2 regions of the Rhizobium sp. BE258 genome follow, and region 2 is predicted to be linked to the other one. Evidence: riboswitches for the same ligand, from Rfam matches in the RefSeq annotation. Region 2 holds a riboswitch; the other holds the start of a gene.

Region 1 (7,318 bases), on a different contig from region 2:
CGCGATACCGAAAGCATCGAGAAAACCTGCCAGCCGGACCCGGCACGCAGCGCCGACTATGAGACGCGCTACCAGCTGTTTCGCGAAATCGCCGATGCCATGACGCCGCTCTGGCCGAAGATCGCGGCGCTGGCGCCCGATCAGGCCGTGAACTGAAATGAATGATGCCTGCTGCGGCGGGCGATTTAGGACGATGACATCATGACAGCCGATCTGCAGCAGCGCTTCTCCGATCTCGGCGGGGGCGACATCGACGTCCTCATCATCGGCGCGGGCATTAACGGCGCCGGGTTGTTTCGCGATCTCTCGGTGCAGGGCGTCAATTGCTTGATCGTCGACAAGGCGGATTTCGGTTCCGGTACGAGCGCTGCGCCCTCGCGGCTCATCCATGGCGGGCTGAAATATCTCGAGACCGGCGAATTCGGCCTCGTGGCGCAATCGACGCTGGAGCGCAATCTCCTGCTCAAGAACGCCCCGCATTGCGTCGAGCCGCTGCCGACCTTTATCCCGGTCTTTTCCTGGACGCGCGGCATCTGGGCGGCGATCCGCACACTCTTCGGCTCCAAGACGGCACCGCGCAGCCGCGGTGCGGTGCTGATCAAGATCGGCCTGCGGCTCTACGACTTCTTCGGCTCGCGCGATCGGGTGATGCCGAAACACCGGCTGATCCTGAAGAAGCAGGCCCGCAAGGAAATGCCGCATGTGACCCCAGCGATCGTCGCCGGCGGCATCTATTATGACGCCAAGATCAGCCGGCCGGAGCGGCTGGTCTATGAACTCGTGCGCGATGGCCTCGATGCCAATCCGAAAAGTCTGGCTGCCAATTTCACCACGATGGAAACGGTCTCAGGCGGATCGCTGACATTCCGGCAGGCCGATGGCCGCGAGTTCGCGGTGAAGCCGAAGCTGGTCGTCAACGCCGCCGGTCCCTGGATCGATCATGTCAACGCCGCACTCGGCGCCCCCTCGAAGATGATCGGCGGCACCAAGGGATCGCATATCCTGCTCGATCATCCTGAACTGGTACGCAGCCTGAACGGCCACATGATCTATTTCGAAGCCGACGATGGCCGCATCTGCCTGGTCTACAGCTATCTCGGCCTGGCGCTGGTCGGCTCGACCGATATTCCAGCCGATAATCCAGATGACGTTCGCTGCGAGGAACCGGAAACCGACTATTTCCTCGAGAGCGTCCGTTCGCTGCTGCCGACGCTGCGCTTCGACCGCGATCAGATCGTTTACAGCTATAGCGGCATCCGTCCGCTCCCGGCATCGGATGCGACGGCACCCGGGCTCATCAGCCGGGACCATTCCGCGCCGGTAAAGGAACCCAAGGGCAACCGCCCGTTCCCGATCGTCTCACTGGTCGGCGGCAAGTGGACGACATTCCGCGGGTTCGCCGAGGAGGTTGCCGATACCGTTCTCTCGCGCCTACAGCGGAACCGCAATGAATCGACCCGCTACCTTGCAATCGGCGGCGGCAAGGGCTTTCCCGCCGATGGCGAGAAGCGCGGTCACTGGATCAAGGATCTGGCAGCGAAGGCAAGCATAACGATCGAGCGGGCCGACGAATTGCTGGGCCGGTACGGCACGACGGCCGCGGCGATCCTCGCATCCGCTTCGGTACATTCCGACGATACGAGACTGACCGGCGCGCCGCAGCACAGCTTCAAGGAAATCGACTGGATCACTCGCAACGAACTCGTCGTTCATCTCGCCGATATCGTGCTACGCCGCACGACGCTGGCGATCGAGGGGCGCCTGACGATCGAGGGGTTGCGGGAAATCGCCGGCATCGCCGCCGCAGCTTTGGGCTGGGACGCGGCGCGTGCCGAGCGCGAAATCGCCGACGTCACCGGTCAGCTCAGCCGTTTTCACGGCCAGGTGCTGACAAGCACTGCACCGGCTGCGGAACGCGGCAAGGCGCACCGTTTTACGGCGAAGTGATCAATGCGCCGGGCTGATTTCCCGGCGCATTGTCCTGTCCTACCGATCAGAGTGCAGCGACGGCGAGATTGCTGCGGGCCTCAAGGATGGCGCGGCAGGCATTGGCCGCTTCCTGGCCCTTGATGACGAAGTGGTTCATGAAGAACTCGATATGCGCTTCGCTTTCCTGGAAGTGGTGCGGCGTCAGCACCGCAGACAGCACCGGCACATTGGTATCGAGCTGTACGCGCATCAGGCCATCGAGAACCGTTCCGGCGACGAAGTCGTGCCGGTAGATGCCGCCGTCGACGACGAAGGCGCAGCCGAGGATTGCCGCATATTTGCCCGTCCGGGCCAGTGTCTGCGCATGGAGCGGGATTTCAAGCGCGCCCGGCACGTCGAAAATCTCGACCTCTGCCGCGTTGGCGCCCTGCGCCTTCCATGTCGAGATAAAGGAATTCACGCATTGATCGACGATACCGGCGTGCCAGCGGGCACGCACGATGGCGATCCGGTGACCCTGTGGTTTGGTTGCGATTGTCATGTCTCTGCCTTTCAAGGGTGCCATCTCTGGCTGTTGCTTCGAGCCGCCGCGGCGGCCCAATTCTCCCTTGGGCGAACAGCATCAGTCACCTCTCCCTGGAGAGGTTCTGCCTGCATGCTCTCTTCCATCCGGACTATACCGTCGGCTCCGGCATCTCACCGGATCTGCTGACCTTCCATTGCTGGAAGCGCTCGCGGGCTCCGGGCGTAAACCCGATACCGCCGGTGGGGAATTGCACCCCGCCCTGAGAACAGTGCGAGGTAAATCCAAAATCGGAAAGAATGCAAGTCCGGAAGCGGCGTCAGATGGCCTGTCTGATCAAACCGGCTTGAGATCGCCGATGATGGTCGGAATGAGTTCCGAGACCGTCGGATGGATTGGCACCGACCATTGCAGCACCGGATAGCGGGTTCCGGCATTCATCGCATCGATGATACCGTGGATCGCCTCGTCGCCCTCGATGCCCAGGAAGGCGGCGCCGAGGATTTCCTTGGTCTCCGCATCGGCGACGATCTTCATGAAGCCCTTGGTCTCGCCGCGTTCGTTAGCGCGGCCGACCCGGCTCATCGGCCGTTTGGAGACCATGACCTTGCGGCCCGAGGCGCGGGCCTGCTTCTCGGTGATGCCGGCGCGGCCGAGCGGCGGGTCGATATAGAGCGCGTAGGCCGGAATGCGGCTGGAGACCTTGCGGTCGCCGCCATCCAGCAGGTTGGCGGCGGCGATCTCGAAGTCGTTATAGGATGTATGCGTGAACGCGCCATGGCCGTTGCAGTCACCGAGCGCATAGATGCCGTCGACATTGGTCATCAGCCGGTCATCGACGGTGATGAAGCCGCGCTTGTCGGTCGCGACGCCAGCCGCTTCGAGGCTGAGATCGCCGGTATTCGGCGTGCGGCCGGTGGCGACGAGCACATGGCTTGCCTGGATATCCGGCTTGCCGGAAATCGAGACAGCGACACCGTCAGCCGCGTTCGCGAAAGCGATGTTCTCCGCGCCGGTGTGAACCGTGATGCCTTCGGAAACGATGATCTCCTCGATCGCATCCGAAACATCCTCGTCCTCGCGGGAGGCGAGCTTCGGGCCGCGTTCGATAACCGTCACCTCGGCGCCGAAGCGGCGGTACATCTGCGCGAATTCAAGGCCGATATAGCTGCCGCCGATCACCACGAGATGGCGGGGCAGGGTGTCGAGCTGGATGATCGAGGTGCTGGTGAGGTAATCGATATCGGCAAGGCCGGGAAAATCAGGAATGGCCGGGCGGGCGCCGACATTCAGGAAGATCAACGGTGCGGTCAGCGTCTCGCCGTTCACCTCAACGGTCTTCTGGCCGGCGAATTTCGCATGGCCGTAGATGACCTCCATGGTCTTCATGCCCGAGAACCAGCCGATCAGGCCGTTGCGGGCGTTCATGGTCACCGTCTCGGCGCGTTTGCGCACCGTCTTCATGTCGATCTCGATCGCGCCCGAAATCCTGACACCGTAGTCGCCGCCGGTCCGGGCCACATGGGCGGCGCGAGCGCTGGCGACCAGCGTTTTCGTCGGCATGCAGCCTGCATTGACGCAAGTGCCGCCGAGATACTTGCGCTCGATCAGCGCCACCTTCATGCCCTTCTCGGCCATGCGGGCGGCGAGAAAGGGGCCTGCCTGACCGGCCCCGATGAAGATGGCGTCATAGGTCTTCATGCGACAGCCGATACGATCAGGAGCGCGCCGACGATGGCGATCGCGTCCTCGATGAGGGCGGCGGGCGTATCCTTGCCGAAAGCGGCTGCGAGCTTGCCGCGGACGGCAGCCCCGCCGAGCGTCCCAACGATGGCGCCAACCACACCGGCGATCAGGCCAGCCACCAGCGAGCCGCCGGATGCGCCGATCGTGGCGCCTGTCAACGCACCCATGATGATGCGGGCGCCGAACTGCATCGGCACCTTGCGGCTGGGCGTTGTCGGCAGCTGGTCAGTGATCAGCTCAACGGCGGCCAGCACCGTGAAGATCCACGGCGTCCATTTGTAACCCATGAAGGCAAGCGGCGTCTGCGACACGTCGAACCAGCCGAGGGCTGCCCCCCAGGCGACTGCGGCCGGTGCGGTCATGGCCCGAAGGCCGGCAATGATCCCGATCAAAAATGCAAGAAATAGAAGCATGCGAGGGGTCCCCTTCCTCTGCGAATGCCGAAACGGCACGGCCAGCGTGGCACAAAGCTCTACCGGTTGCAATTGGGGGTGCGGCTCTACCGGCCGAGCGCCTGCAGCGCTTCTTCGGCGGCCCGAAGCCCGCTTTCGTAGGCTCCATGCGCGGTCGAAAAATCTGTGCGGTTGGTCGCTTCGCCGGCGAAGAAGATCCGGTTGTCGAACGGCCTTGCCAGAGCCTGACGCGCCGCCGCATGGCCGGGCAGGGCATGACTGTAGCCACCGCGGATCGAGGGGGTGTTGGTCCACTCGGACGCCGCAAGCGGGCGAAGTTCCCTGTGAATGCAGGAGCCGAACAGGGCCGAAAGCTCCTCCATCGCACGCGGGAAAGCCGCTTGCGGGTTTTCGGCCACGGCGCGGGCGCCGCTTCCGCCGAGGAAGACCTCGATGACGGGCTTGCCGAACGGACGGATATAATAGCTTGCCGTCTTCGGATCGCGGGGATTGCCGATCACGTGGCTTTCGTCATCGAAACTGTGGCCGCCGGTGATTTCGAAATAGAGCTTTTCGTTGTTGCCGAGCGGCAGCTTGGCTGCGGCCTCGCACCATGGGTCGAGCGATGACGGCATGCGGATGACGCCGCCGGCGAGCACATTGGTGGAGATGGTGACGATCACTACTCGCGGTCTGACGGTGCCGCGCTCCGTCTGCAGCATCACGCGACTGCCATCGACAGAAATCGACTGGATGGGCGTTGCGATATGCAGTTCGGCCGAGGCCGGCATGGTGGCTGCGACAAGCGCACCGTAGCCTGTCTCGAGACGCCAGTTGTTTTCCGTCGAGGCCTCGTCATAGGCGGCATAATCCTCCGCGGAGATGCGCTCCAGCTCGTCGCCGCTGATATAGCCGCTCAGCGCCTGAAGATAGGCAAGCCAGGGCTCGCCCGGCTCGACAGCGTCGATGGCACAGTCGCTTGGCGGTGGCGCCTCGGCAACGCGCTCGGCCCAGCGGCCAAAGGCAGCGCGGGCGGCATCGCGCTCGGCGCGCGGAAAACCGAAATCGCGATCCTGCCGATGCCAGGCGCTCGGTTTTCGGTCGACCGTTACGCCCGCTTCTTCGGCAATTCGGGTCCACGGATTGCGGTCGCCCGAATGCAGCCAGCCACAACCGAGATCGATCGCGGCAACAGGCGTGTTCAATGTCCAGGCGCGGCCGCCGATCCGGGGCAGAGCTTCGAAGACCGAAACGGAAAGGCCGCTCTTTGCAAGCCGACGCGCTGCGCCGACGCCTGCGGCGCCCGCTCCGATGATGGCAATGTCAGGTTCTGAATTCATGGGGCAAATGGACTCGAAAAGACGGCGCATCATGGACCCTGCCTCAGGCCGCACGCAAGCCGCTTCGCGGCCCCGCCGGTACGCCAGGCTTTCGCAGGGCTGCCGAGGCGCTCAGCCGCCTCTGCGGACGGCCGATATTGCGAAGGGCGGAATGAAGCGTGCATCCGGCCAGGTAACGGCTTCGCGCAAGAAATCGATGACGGCCCGCACGCGCGGCGCCTGCTTCTGGTCCTGGTGGCAGGTGATCCAGTAGCTGCGGTTCAGATCCACCTCGTCAGGCAATACGCGTTCGAGCTCGGGATAGCGGCTGGCGAAGAAATAGGGGAGCACGCAGAGCCCAAGCCCGTTTCGCGTCGCCGTCAACTGCGCGAAGATGCTGGAGCTCTGGAACTGCGGCTTGATGCGCGGATGAACGTCACCGAGATAATCCAGCCCCGGCGCAAAGATCATCTCCTCGATATAGCTGATGAAGGGATGCGAGAGCAGATCCTCGCGGCTGACGACCGGGGCGTTGGCGGCCAGATAGTCTCGCGAGCCATAGACCTGCAGATGATAGTCGGTGAGTTTCTCGGCATAATAGGGGCCGCCCTTCGGCTCGTCGAGGACAACGCTGATATCCGCCTCCTTGCGCGACAGTGACATGATCTGCTGGATCGTCACCAGCTCCAGCGACAGATGCGGGTGGCGTTCGGCAAATTGCGGCAGCACCGTCGCAAAGAAGAAATTCGCGAACCCTTCGGGAGCACTCAGCCGCACCACGCCGCGCTGCGCCATGGCACCTGTCGCAAGATCGGCCCGCAACCGCTCCGTCTCCTGCTCCATCTTCTCGGCCGTATCAACGAAGCGGTTGCCCATCGCCGTCAGCACATAGCCGCGCGGATTCCGCTCGAAGAGCTTGACCTTCAGCGCGAATTCCAGCCGGTCGATCCGCCGCGAAACGGTGGCATGACTGCTCCGGAGCTGCCGCGCCGCAGTCGACAGCTGCCCGGTTCTGGCCACGGCTAGAAAAAACTGCAGATCGTCCCAAGTAAACTGCGAGGAGTTGGTCATCGAAGGTCCGTGCTTATCTTAGTCTTTGGTCTAATGCAGCTTCGCGTGATGCGCAGCAGAGAGGCCGGAAATGGCGCTTTCGGTACGGATCTGTGCAAAAATGAACAGATACTGTTTGGAATTAATTGTAAACGTCTGGTTGCCTCACGGTGGAAATTCCGTGATCGTGGGCGTTGAGTGGTCGCCTTGAGGAGGGTGGCTCATCAAATTTGAACAGATCGCGATCTGCCAATCTCTGGGAGGAGAGACTTATGCGAAAGAGCTTCATTGCGTCACTTGCATTTCTTCTGGCAAGCAGCACGGCCGTTTTCGCCCAAAGCGGCGCGGTGTCCGACGGT
Region 2 (7,318 bases):
GGTGTTCATCTGCGATGAATGCGTCGAATTGTGCATGGACATCATTCGCGAGGAGAACAAGTCCTCGATGGTCAAGTCCCGCGACGGCGTTCCGACGCCCCAGGACATCATCAAGGTTCTCGACGAATACGTCATCGGCCAGCGTCAGGCGAAGAAGATCCTGTCGGTCGCCGTTCACAACCATTACAAGCGCCTCGCGCATGCGACCAAGAACGGCGAAATCGAGCTGGCGAAGTCGAACATCATGCTGGTCGGTCCAACCGGCTGCGGCAAGACCTACCTTGCCCAGACGCTCGCCCGCATCATCGACGTTCCCTTCACGATGGCCGATGCGACAACGCTGACGGAAGCCGGCTATGTCGGTGAAGACGTCGAAAACATCATCCTGAAGCTGCTGCAGTCTGCCGACTACAATGTCGAGCGCGCTCAGCGCGGTATCGTCTACATCGACGAAGTCGACAAGATTTCCCGCAAGTCGGACAATCCTTCGATCACCCGCGACGTGTCGGGCGAGGGCGTCCAGCAGGCGCTTCTGAAGATCATGGAAGGCACCGTTGCCTCGGTACCGCCGCAGGGCGGCCGCAAGCATCCTCAGCAGGAGTTCCTGCAGGTCGATACGACGAACATCCTGTTCATCTGCGGTGGCGCTTTCGCCGGCCTCGACAAGATCATCTCCGCCCGTGGCGAGAAGACCTCGATCGGCTTCGGCGCCAGTGTCAAGGCGCAGGATGACCGCCGCGTCGGCGAAGTGCTGCGCGAGCTCGAGCCAGAAGATCTGGTCAAGTTCGGCCTGATCCCCGAGTTCATCGGCCGTCTGCCGGTTCTGGCAACGCTCGAAGACCTCGATGAGGACGCGCTGATCCAGATCCTGTCGGAGCCGAAGAACGCGCTCATCAAGCAGTATCAGCGCCTGTTCGAGATGGAAGACGTGGAACTCACCTTCCACGAGGACGCCCTTCGCGAAATCGCCCGCAAGGCGATCGTCCGCAAGACCGGCGCCCGCGGCCTTCGCTCGATCATGGAAAAGATCCTGCTCGACACGATGTTCGAACTGCCGGCGCTGGAAGGTGTCCGCGAAGTGGTCATCTCCGAAGAAGTGGCGCGCGGCTCGGCCCGCCCGCTCTACATCTACGCTGACCGTCAGGACGAGAAGGCCAACGCTTCTGCCTGATAGTCGTAGACGGCATGGTTAGATTTAGGGGCTTGCCTGCGGCGAGCCCCTTTCTATTTTGTGAACCGGGAGCCCTCCTGTTAATTATTGCAGAAGAAGCTTGAAAACGCTGTTCCTGACGTTGCGGAATGCTGCGTCCCCGGCAATGATGGAATGATTCCGTAGCGTGTTTTCCGGCCCAGTATTTTAGTCGGTTCGGAATTGGTAAGCGCCACTACAGTTACGCGCGTCATAGTGTGGGCGTTCCTTTGTAATAAGTCTGTCACAAGCAGGGAGCGCGAGCGTTGGCGTGGCTTGAAAAGGGTAAGAAGAACCTCCACTTGTAACCCAAGTGAGAGTGCCGGCCGGGTCCCAAGCGGCCGCGCCAGAGAGCCCGGAAACGGGACGATGGAAAGGAATAAGAAATGACGAAGAAAACGTCTGTAGCGAGCAGTGTTGCCTATCCTGTTTTGCCCCTGCGCGACATCGTAGTCTTCCCACATATGATCGTGCCGCTGTTCGTCGGCCGCGAGAAGTCGATCCGTGCGCTTGAAGAAGTCATGGGCTCCGACAAGCAGATCATGCTCGTAACCCAGATCAACGCCAGCGACGACGATCCGGATCCGTCCGCGATCCACAATGTCGGCACCGTGGCCAATGTTCTGCAGTTGCTGAAGCTCCCCGATGGCACCGTCAAGGTTCTGGTCGAAGGCCGTGCGCGCGCCGAGATCGATGCCTATACGGCCCGCGAAGATTTCTACGAAGCCCTCGGCCATGTGCTCGAAGAGCCGCATGACGATCCGGTCGAACTGGAAGCGCTGTCGCGCTCCGTCGTCTCGGAATTCGAGAGCTACGTGAAGCTCAACAAGAAGATCTCTCCTGAAGTCGTTGGCGCCGCCAGCCAGATCGACGACTACTCGAAGCTTGCCGATACGGTCGCATCGCATCTGTCGATCAAGATCACCGAGAAGCAGGAGATGCTGGAAACCACCAGCGTCAAGGCTCGCCTCGAAAAGGCGCTCGGCTTCATGGAAGGTGAGATTTCGGTTCTCCAGGTCGAGAAGCGCATCCGCTCGCGCGTCAAGCGCCAGATGGAGAAGACCCAGCGCGAATACTATCTGAACGAACAGATGAAGGCGATCCAGAAGGAGCTTGGCGACGGCGAGGAAGGCCGCGACGAGATGGCCGAACTGGAAGAACGCATCTCCAAGACCAAGCTTTCCAAGGAAGCCAAGGAAAAGGCTGACGCCGAGCTGAAGAAGCTGCGCCAGATGAGCCCGATGTCGGCCGAAGCCACCGTCGTGCGCAATTATCTGGACTGGCTGCTCGGCATTCCCTGGGGCAAGAAGTCGAAGATCAAGTCCGATCTCAACAATGCCGAGAAGATCCTCGAAGCCGATCACTTCGGTCTCGACAAGGTCAAGGAACGCATCGTCGAATATCTGGCCGTCCAGGCGCGTGCCACCAAGATCAAGGGCCCGATCCTGTGCCTCGTCGGCCCTCCGGGCGTCGGCAAGACCTCGCTCGCCCAGTCGATCGCCAAGGCGACCGGCCGCGAATACGTGCGCATGGCGCTCGGCGGCGTTCGTGACGAAGCTGAAATCCGCGGTCACCGCCGCACCTATATCGGCTCGATGCCCGGCAAGGTCATCCAGTCGATGAAGAAGGCGAAGAAGTCCAACCCGCTCTTCCTGCTCGATGAAATCGACAAGATGGGCCAGGATTTCCGCGGCGATCCGTCTTCGGCTCTGCTCGAAGTGCTCGATCCGGCGCAGAACTCGACCTTCATGGACCACTACTTGGAAGTCGAATACGACCTTTCGGACGTGATGTTCATCACCACGGCGAACACGCTGAATATCCCTGCGCCCCTGATGGATCGCATGGAAGTCATCCGTATCGCCGGCTACACCGAAGACGAGAAGCGCGAAATCGCCAAGCGGCACCTGCTGCCGAAGGCCATCAAGGAACATGCACTGCAGCCGCAGGAATTCTCGGTCAGCGACGATGCCCTGATGGCGATCAGCCAGCAGTACACCCGCGAAGCCGGTGTTCGTAACTTCGAACGCGAACTGATGAAGCTCGCCCGCAAGGCGGTCACCGAGATCATCAAGGGCAAGACGAAGTCGGTCCATGTCACGGCTGAAAACATCGACACCTATCTGGGCGTCCCGCGCTTCCGCCATGGCGAAGCCGAACGCGAAGATCAGGTCGGTGTTGTCACCGGTCTCGCATGGACCGAGGTCGGCGGCGAACTGCTGACGATCGAAGGCGTGATGATGCCGGGCAAGGGCCGCATGACGGTCACCGGCAATCTGAAGGAAGTGATGAAGGAGTCGATTTCGGCTGCTGCATCTTACGTCCGCTCACGCGCCGTCGATTTCGGCATCGAGCCCCCGCGCTTCGACAAGTCGGACATTCACGTCCATGTGCCTGAGGGTGCGACACCGAAGGATGGCCCGTCGGCCGGCGTGGCGATGGCAACCGCGATCGTCTCGATCATGACCGGTATCCCGGTCGACAAGAATGTGGCGATGACGGGCGAAATCACCCTGCGCGGCCGTGTCCTGCCGATCGGCGGTCTGAAGGAAAAGCTGCTCGCAGCGCTTCGCGGCGGTATCAAGAAGGTGCTCATTCCGGAAGAGAACGCCAAGGATCTGGCGGAGATTCCGGATAACGTGAAGAACAACATGGAGATCATCCCGGTATCCCGCATGGGCGAGGTGATCAAGCATGCTCTGATCCGCAGACCGGAGCCGATCGAGTGGGATGGAACGGTTGAAACGCCGGTCATCGCAACGGTCGAAGGCCTTGACGACACAGGTGCTGGCATCGCTCATTGAGCGGCATTCGCCACATTTATGTCAAATTGCTGCAAATCCCCGAAAAGGCTGGCGTAAATCGCCAGCCTTTTTTGTGAAAACCTTATGGAGGTGCTTGCTTTTCCTTGATTTGCAGGGCTTTTGGGTTGCGGCGGGCCTGATGAAACCTATTCTGTGCCTGGCTTACAGATTGAGTCGTTTCAAACCATTGAAAGGGGTGGAAACATGAACAAGAATGAACTCGTGTCCGCAGTTGCTGAAAAAGCTGGCCTGACCAAGGCAGACGCTGCCTCTGCTGTCGACGCTGTTTTCGACGTTGTCCAGGGCGAACTGAAGAGCAAGGGTGACGTACGTCTCGCCGGCTTCGGCAGCTTCACCGTTTCTCATCGCGCTGCCACCAAGGGCCGCAATCCGTCCACCGGCGCTGAAGTCAATATTCCGGCTCGCAACGTGCCGAAGTTCACGCCCGGCAAGGGCCTGAAGGATGCCGTCAACGGCTAATCCGGTTTTGCTTGGCCGCCGGATAACGAGACCGGCAGGCGAAGTTTTGAAGGGTTCGGCGATAGCCGGACCCTTTTTGCATTTCGGACAGCTTGCAGGCGGAAGACCTTTGAACTACGGATCGGTTGTTCTCAGGGCGGGGTGAAAGTCCCCACCGGCGGTAAGGGTTTCGGCCCAAGCCCGCGAGCGCTTTGTCCCAAAGGGGCAGGGGTCAGCAGATCCGGTGCGATTCCGGAGCCGACGGTATAGTCCGGATGAAAGAGAATGATCGCGAGCCGTATGCGGGGCAGGGTCTGCCCGGCAGCCGTCCTGCGCTCATGCGTCCTGATTTGTGTTGGTCCCTTTCTGGATGAAAGACATGAATCAGACTTCCCTCAGCTTTTCCTCGTCGCGTGCGATGGCCGGTGCCGCCTTCATGGTGCTGGCGGGCATCGCCTTTTCCATTCTGAATGTCGTCACCCAATGGGTGACGATGAAGATGGGCTTTTCCGCTGCCTCTGCAGCCTTCTGGCAATATGCTTTCGCGCTGGTCTTCTCGCTGCCGTTTCTCAAGCGCACTGGTCTGTCGGCCATGCGCACCGCCTATCCCTGGCGCCATATCGTTCGCGTAGCGCTCGCCGCACTCGGCGTCGAGGCCTGGGTCTCCGGCCTCGCCACAGTGCCGATCTGGCAGGCGATCGCGCTGGTCATGACCTCGCCCTTCTTCATCATCCTCGGTGCCCGCCTGTTTCTCGGTGAGCGCGTTGGCCCGGCGCGCTGGGCAGCCACCGCCGCCGGTTTCGCCGGCGCGATGATCATCCTGCAGCCCTGGTCGGATGCCTTCACCTGGGCCGCCCTGCTGCCGATCCTCTCGGCGCTCTTCTGGGGCGCCTCGTCGCTGATCACCAAGAGCCTGACCGGCGTCGAGAAGCCCGAAACGATCACTGTCTGGCTGCTGGTGCTGCTGACACCGATCAATGGCGTGCTTGCCGCTGCCGCCGGCTTCGAGTTGCCTGAGGGGTTCACCCTCGCGCTCTTCGTCTTTGCAGGTCTGCTGACGGTCTTCGCGCAATATCTGTTGACGCTCGCCTATACGGTGGCGGATGCCGCCTACGTTCAGCCCTTCGACGACCTGAAGCTGCCGCTCAATGTGCTCGCGGGCTGGCTGTTCTTCGGTTATGCGCCGGCAGGTTATCTCTGGCTGGGTGCAGCGCTGATTTTGACGTCTTCGCTGTTCATCATGCGCAACGAGATCAGACGCGAGCGGGCAGGGGCTTGATGCAAAGCGGTGCAAAACGCATCGCCTGTCATCCCTCTGTCATCCGCTTCCCTCAAAACCCCCATGTTTCGATTTTTCGACGCATGGGGGATTTCATGACTATTTCATCGCGCAAGGCAGCGCTCGCTGCCGTGCTTCTGGCTTCTGTTGCCTTTCCGGCAGCCGCCGAGCCTGTTTTCAACCGCATCGCATCCTTTCCGGTCGCCTCGAACCTGCCGGAAGGCAAGGACAAGCTTTCGACGACCTCTGCCGAAATCATCACCGCTACCGATGACGGCAACACGCTTGTCTACAGCGACAGCCCGCTCGGCGCGATCGGCTTCGTCGATATCACCGACGCCAAGGCCCCGAAGGCTCTTGGCGCGCTGATGATGGACGGTGAACCGACGTCGGTCACTTCGACGGCTGGCAAGGCGCTCGTCGCCGTCAACACCAGCGAAAGCAAGGTGAAGCCGTCGGGTCGTCTGGCGATCGTCGATGTTGCCACCAAGAAGATCGAGAATACCTGCGACCTCGGCGGTCAGCCGGACTCGATCGCCCTCAACAAGGACAAGACGCTCGGCACCATCGCCATCGAGAACGAGCGTGACGAAGACGTCAACGACGGCAAGATTCCGCAGATGCCGGCAGGCGATCTGGTGATCTTCGAAGTCAAGGCTGGCGCCGTCGATTGCGGCACCATCAAGCACGTCACGCTGACGGGTCTCTCGGCTGTTGCGCCTGAGGATCCGGAGCCCGAATTCGTATCCTTCAACAGCCAGGACGAGATCGCCCTGACGTTGCAGGAAAACAACGAGATCGTCATCATCGACGGTAAGACCGGCACCGTGAAGACGCATTTCACCGCCGGCAGCACCGATCTCTCTGGTATCGACACCAAGAAGGACGGTCAGCTGAAGTTCACCGACGAAGCGAAGGGCGTCCTTCGCGAGCCCGACGCCGTCAAGTGGCTGGACGACAACCGTCTCGTCGTTGCCAACGAAGGCGACTATGAAGGCGGCTCGCGCGGCTTCACCATCTTCGACAAGACGGGCAAGGTCCTCTACGAATCGGGCGCCTCCTTCGAGCGCGCCGTTGCCCATCTCGGCCACTATCCCGAGGGACGCTCCTCCTCGAAGGGCGTCGAGCCTGAAGGTCTGGAGGCCGCCAAATTCGGCGACGACCAGCTGTTCTTCCTGCTCGCCGAGCGCGCTTCCGTCGTCGGCGTCTTCAAGGACACTGGCGCTGATCCGGAACTCCTGCAGATCCTGCCGTCGGGCGTTTCGCCTGAGGGCGCAGTCGCCATCCCGAGCCGCAACCTGTTTGCCACCGCCAACGAAGTCGATCTCGGCGAAGATGGCGGCCCGCGTTCGCACGTCATGATCTATGAGCGTGCCGAAGGCGAGAAGGCCTACCCGCAGATCGTTTCGGCGGAAAAGGACGGCAACCCGATCGGCTTTGCAGCTCTTTCCGGTCTTGCCGCTGTTCCTGAAAAGGCTGGCCAGCTCTTCGCCGTCTCCGACAGCGTCCTCGGCAACCAGCCGACGATTTACACGATCGACGCGACGAAGAAGCCCGCTCTCATCACTGACGCGCTGACAGTCAAGC

The links. Region 2 has a riboswitch for FMN ahead of J2X43_RS24220 (DMT family transporter). Riboswitches for the same ligand answer to the same signal wherever they lie in the genome.
Region 1: another riboswitch for FMN. It lies ahead of J2X43_RS04235 (6,7-dimethyl-8-ribityllumazine synthase); the one in region 2 lies ahead of J2X43_RS24220 (DMT family transporter).

Annotation. Positions count from the first base shown of each region.
Region 1 is NZ_JAVDWL010000001.1:909,491-916,808, forward strand. It holds gene J2X43_RS04225 (FGGY-family carbohydrate kinase) at 1-156, shown strand, start outside; gene J2X43_RS04230 (glycerol-3-phosphate dehydrogenase/oxidase) at 202-1,947, shown strand; gene J2X43_RS04235 (6,7-dimethyl-8-ribityllumazine synthase) at 1,994-2,470, opposite strand; FMN riboswitch at 2,583-2,726, opposite strand; gene J2X43_RS04240 (FAD-containing oxidoreductase) at 2,789-4,153, opposite strand; gene J2X43_RS04245 (DUF4126 family protein) at 4,150-4,611, opposite strand; gene J2X43_RS04250 (NAD(P)/FAD-dependent oxidoreductase) at 4,698-5,960, opposite strand; gene J2X43_RS04255 (LysR family transcriptional regulator) at 6,042-6,980, opposite strand; gene J2X43_RS04260 (ABC transporter substrate-binding protein) at 7,232-7,318, shown strand, end outside.
Region 2 is NZ_JAVDWL010000007.1:319,904-327,221, forward strand. It holds gene clpX (ATP-dependent Clp protease ATP-binding subunit ClpX) at 1-1,171, shown strand, start outside; gene lon (endopeptidase La) at 1,576-3,993, shown strand; gene hupB (DNA-binding protein HupB) at 4,198-4,473, shown strand; FMN riboswitch at 4,597-4,743, shown strand; gene J2X43_RS24220 (DMT family transporter) at 4,823-5,731, shown strand; gene J2X43_RS24225 (esterase-like activity of phytase family protein) at 5,815-7,318, shown strand, end outside.